Regions from separate parts of the Serratia proteamaculans genome, predicted to be linked through region 1. Evidence: predicted binding sites of a transcription regulator. Region 1 holds the regulator's gene; the other holds the start of a gene.
What was found. Region 1 encodes LexA, which represses DNA repair genes until DNA is damaged. Its sites were predicted from a motif close to TNCTGTATGTACATACAGNA; they were not measured.

Region 1 (2,400 bases):
GAGCGGCCGAACATCACCGAGACCGGCAACATCTGAATGTCGAGCTCCGGATTACTGCGATGCAGATCCAGATAGTCGTGGAACAGTTTTACCGACTCTTCTTTCGGCGTGTAGTAACGGAATACGCGCGGGCCGTCGTGAATAAACACGTGGCTGGGCAGCACGGTACCGTCTATCTCCAGCGGATTGAGGGGATCGGGCAGATCTTGCGCCAGGCACTGGGTGCGCAGCGTCAGTAAATCCGCCTTGGAATTATAAGGTAAAACATACAGAATCGGCCGTGAGGGATCCAACCCTAACTCCGTGACCGGATCTGAAGGGATAACCTTACTTCTTACCAACAGTTTGAGTGGTAAATTCAATAGTTTATAATAAATTTTACGCCAACCTGACATAACAACGTGAAGCCTCTTGTTAGCAATGCGCCGCAAGCATACCAGAATCCGGGTAGCAGATCTGTGGTGTTGGAAAACCGAGAGCCGGGAGCGTTTCCTGGCTTAGACTGTTTAATTATGACTTACCTCTGCGAAAGGCACTAAAAAACATGACAAAGCAAGCAACCGGCCTGACCCGTATTATTAAAGCTGCCGGCTACTCTTATAAAGGCTTTTCCGCCGCCTGGCAGCACGAAGCGGCGTTTCGCCAGGAATTGGTGGCAACGGTGCTGGCTATCATACTGGCGATTTGGCTGGACGTGGGTGCGATAGCGCGCATTTTACTGATCGGATCGGTGTTGCTGGTGATGATCGTCGAGATACTGAACAGCGCGATTGAAGCGATTGTCGACCGGGTGGGCACCGAACATCATGAGCTCTCCGGCCGGGCAAAGGATATGGGCTCGGCGGCGGTCTTGCTGGCGATTATTCTGGCGCTGTTTGTCTGGGGTTCGGTGCTGTGGCAGCACTTTGCCTGAGTGGGGGAGTTCTGTTGCGACGCGGGTCGCTAATCCCTGATTTTTATTCACTCTTCGGTTCCCAAGCCGCACTTACCTGTATATACTCACAGCAAGACTGTATAAACAAACAGGGGGCGGAATGAAAGCACTAACTACCAGACAGCAAGAGGTCTATGATCTGATTCGCGATCATATTTCGTCCACTGGCATGCCGCCAACGCGCGCCGAGATCGCCATGCGTCTGGGGTTCCGTTCGCCAAATGCCGCAGAAGAACACCTGAAAGCGCTGGCGCGTAAAGGCGTCATCGAGATCATCTCCGGCGCTTCGCGTGGTATTCGCCTGCTGATGGAAGATGAAGAAGGTTTACCGCTGATTGGCCGCGTAGCCGCCGGTGAGCCGCTGTTGGCGCAACAGCATATCGAAGGGCACTACAAGGTCGATCCTTCCCTGTTCAAACCAAGTGCGGATTTCCTGCTGCGGGTTAACGGCATGTCGATGCGTGACATCGGTATTCTCGACGGCGATCTGCTGGCGGTGCATAAAACCCAGGACGTGCGTAATGGCCAGGTCGTCGTGGCGCGCATTGAAGATGAAGTCACGGTCAAGCGCCTGAAAAAACACGGTAACGTGGTTGAGCTGCTGCCGGAAAACAGCGAATTCCAGCCGATTGTGGTCGATCTGCGTCAGCAGAATTTCACCATTGAAGGTCTGGCGGTCGGTGTGATCCGCAACGGCGATTGGGTTTAATCCCTACGCTCGAACACCGTCCTCTGATTTAAGTCGCCCCAGCTCTGGGGCGATGTCATTTCTGACTGATTAAAACCGCACTGCCACGGGAACATTTCACTATGCGCCTGCTTTCTGCCTTCACCAGCGATACCGATAAAGCCCTGTGGCGCCTTGCGCTGCCCATGATTTTCTCCAATATCACCGTGCCATTGCTTGGGCTGGTGGATACCGCGGTGATCGGCCACCTCGATAGCCCGACCTATTTGGGCGGTGTAGCGGTGGGCTCCATGGCGACCAGTTTCCTGTTTATGCTGCTGTTGTTCCTGCGTATGAGTACCACCGGACTGACCGCACAGGCGCTGGGGGCGCAAAATCCGCAGGGGCTGGCGCGTGCCTTTATGCAACCCTTGCTGCTGGCCGTGTTGGCCGGGGTGGCCATTGTACTGCTGCGCTATCCGCTGATTGAGTTGGCGCTAAAAATCGTCGGTGGTGACGGGGCGGTGCTGAAGCAGGCTCGTTTATTCCTCGAGATCCGCTGGCTAAGTGCCCCGGCGGCGCTGGCCAATATGGTGATCCTGGGTTGGCTGCTTGGCGTGCAATACGTGCGTGCGCCGGTGATCCTGCTGATTGTCGGCAATCTGCTGAATATCGTATTGGATATCTGGCTGGTGATGGGGCTGGGCTGGAACGTGCAGGGTGCAGCGACGGCGACTGCCATCTCTGAATATGCCACGTTGCTGCTGGGGTTAGGGCTATCCTGGCGAGTGATGCGCAT
Region 2 (2,400 bases), 3.9 Mb from region 1:
GTGTTCATGATTGTAAAAACCGCTAAAGGTTTTGAAGAGCGCTACTCCGAGGCGTTCAAACCCTATTTGAATAAGAGCTGATGAGGTCGCTATGTTGACAGTATTTGTCGCCAGCTTCGTGTTGTTTCTGCTGATTGTCGGCGGGATGTCATTGGGTTACGTGTTCAAGCGTAAAAGCCTGCAGGGCAGTTGCGGCGGCATTACGGCGCTGGGGATGGATAAAGTCTGCGACTGTCCTGAACCCTGCGATGCCCGTAAAAAGCGTCTGGAGAAAGAGGCGCTGCGCCAGCAGCAGTTGGAAAAACACCGGATCATCTGAATAACAGGGGCGCATGCAGCGCCCCTTTTTACATCAGTTATTTGGCCTTAACGAAGCTCTTTGCTTCGGCCGGTGAGTTAACCATAACCCCGTCTACGCCTAGCGCCAGCGCCTGCTGGTATTCCGCCGGTGAGTTGATACCGAACAGAATGATGTGCGCCGGTCCTTGCGAACGGAAGCAGTCGATCGATTCTTTATCCCAGGTCAGAAACGCTTTGGAGCGCCCTTCACCCAGGGTAAATTTCTCCACCACTTCCACTTCACGTTTCAGTTCCAGCCCGTACCAGCGTGGTTGCTGATTGTCTGGCTTCAGCTCACACAGGTGTGACAGGCTGATATTCGCCAGCAGGTCGCGGGTTTCATCGCGGGTCTCAAAACGTTTAATCGCCGGTGGCAGCGCCTGCAGATATTTGGCATCGGTGGAGTACACGCGGGTGCGGTTCAGGCTGTGGGTCTTTTCCAGCGTTGCCAGCAGGGCTTTGCCGAACTGGGCCGGGTCAGCGTCCGGTGATTTGATATCCAGATAGAAATTGACCTTGGGGAAGGCGTTGAGGATCTCATCCAGCCGGGGAATACCAATGCCCTTACCGCGGAACGGATGAGTCTCCCCTTTGGCAAATGACCAACCGGCGTCAACTTTTGCCAGTTGCGCGGCGGTAAAGGCAGAGACCAACCCCTGCTGATTGGTCAGCGCCTTTAGATCCGAAGGGCGGTACAACACAATCACCCCGTCTTTGGATTCCTGCAGGGTGATCCAAATGGCATCGGCACCGTTTTTCAGTGCGGTTTCAATGGCGACGCGGGTATTTTCAGGGGCGTCGGCCGTTCCACCACGGTGAGCGATAATGGCGGGGGCGGCGGTAGCGGCAAGGGATATCAGGGATAAGGCTGAAGCTAATAAATAGACCGATAATGTTTTCATGTAGGGCACCATCCTGTGCGTAGCGTTATTGTTATCAGTAAGCGCGGCGGTTAATTTGCCACAGCGTACTATTGAAAAATTACGCTTTTTTAACAAGTCGAAGATAATTGGGTGAAACCCTGTTTTCTCCGAGTGGAGCCGAGGCTTGAGCTTTCCATTGTTGCCTGTATACTTATACAGTGTTATTGGAGGCGAGATGCGTAAAATCATTCATGTCGATATGGACTGCTTCTTCGCGGCGGTAGAAATGCGCGACGATCCCAGCCTGCGCGATATTCCATTGGCGATCGGCGGCAGTGCCGACCGGCGTGGGGTGATCAGCACCGCCAACTATCCTGCCCGTCGCTATGGCGTGCACAGTGCGATGTCGACGGCGATGGCGCTCAAGCTTTGCCCACACCTGAAACTGCTGCCCGGCCGCATGGCGGCGTATAAAGAAGCCTCGCAGCATATCCGTGAAATCTTTGCCCGTTACACCCCGTTGATTGAGCCGCTGTCACTGGATGAAGCCTATCTGGACGTGACTGACTGCAGCCAGTGCAACGGTTCGGCGACGCTGATCGCCGAACAAATCCGCCAGACTATCTCTGATGAACTCAACCTCACTGCCTCTGCCGGTATCGCGCCGATCAAGTTCCTCGCCAAGATTGCCTCAGAGCTGAATAAACCGAACGGACAATACGTTATCACGCCGGCGCAGGTGCCGGCGTTTTTACAGCAGTTGCCGCTGAGTAAAATTCCCGGCGTGGGCAAAGTCACGGCCAAACGGCTGGAAGAAGTGGGGCTAATCACCTGTGCCGACGTGCAGCAGTATGATCTGGTGTTGCTGTTAAAGCGCTTCGGCAAATTTGGCCGGGTCCTGTGGGAGCGTTGTCAGGGGATCGATCTGCGTGAGGTCTCGTCAGAGCGGCTGCGTAAGTCGGTGGGGGTTGAGCGTACGCTGGCGGAAGATATTCATGACTGGGAGGATTGTGAAACACTGATTGTCGACAAGCTTTATCCCGAGCTGGAACTGCGGTTGCGTAAGGTGAAACCGGATCTGCATATCGCCCGGCAAGGGGTAAAATTCAAGTTTCAGGATTTCCAGCAAACCACCCAGGAACACGTCTGGCCGGTACTGAATAAAGACGATTTGATCAACGTGGCGCGGCAGGTCTGG

Region 2: the regulator LexA is predicted to act here: its motif matches at 1,404-1,423, upstream of dinB (DNA polymerase IV).

What each region holds. Positions count from the first base shown of each region.
Region 1 covers NZ_OX461105.1:4,894,859-4,897,258, reverse strand. Annotated here, with positions in the region: gene plsB (glycerol-3-phosphate 1-O-acyltransferase PlsB) at 1-395, opposite strand, end outside; gene QOT07_RS22770 (diacylglycerol kinase) at 545-913, shown strand; gene lexA (transcriptional repressor LexA) at 1,035-1,643, shown strand; gene dinF (MATE family efflux transporter DinF) at 1,745-2,400, shown strand, end outside.
Region 2 covers NZ_OX461105.1:982,906-985,305, forward strand. Annotated here, with positions in the region: gene QOT07_RS04545 (FAD:protein FMN transferase) at 1-81, shown strand, start outside; gene nqrM ((Na+)-NQR maturation NqrM) at 92-319, shown strand; gene QOT07_RS04555 (glycerophosphodiester phosphodiesterase family protein) at 357-1,241, opposite strand; gene dinB (DNA polymerase IV) at 1,438-2,400, shown strand, end outside.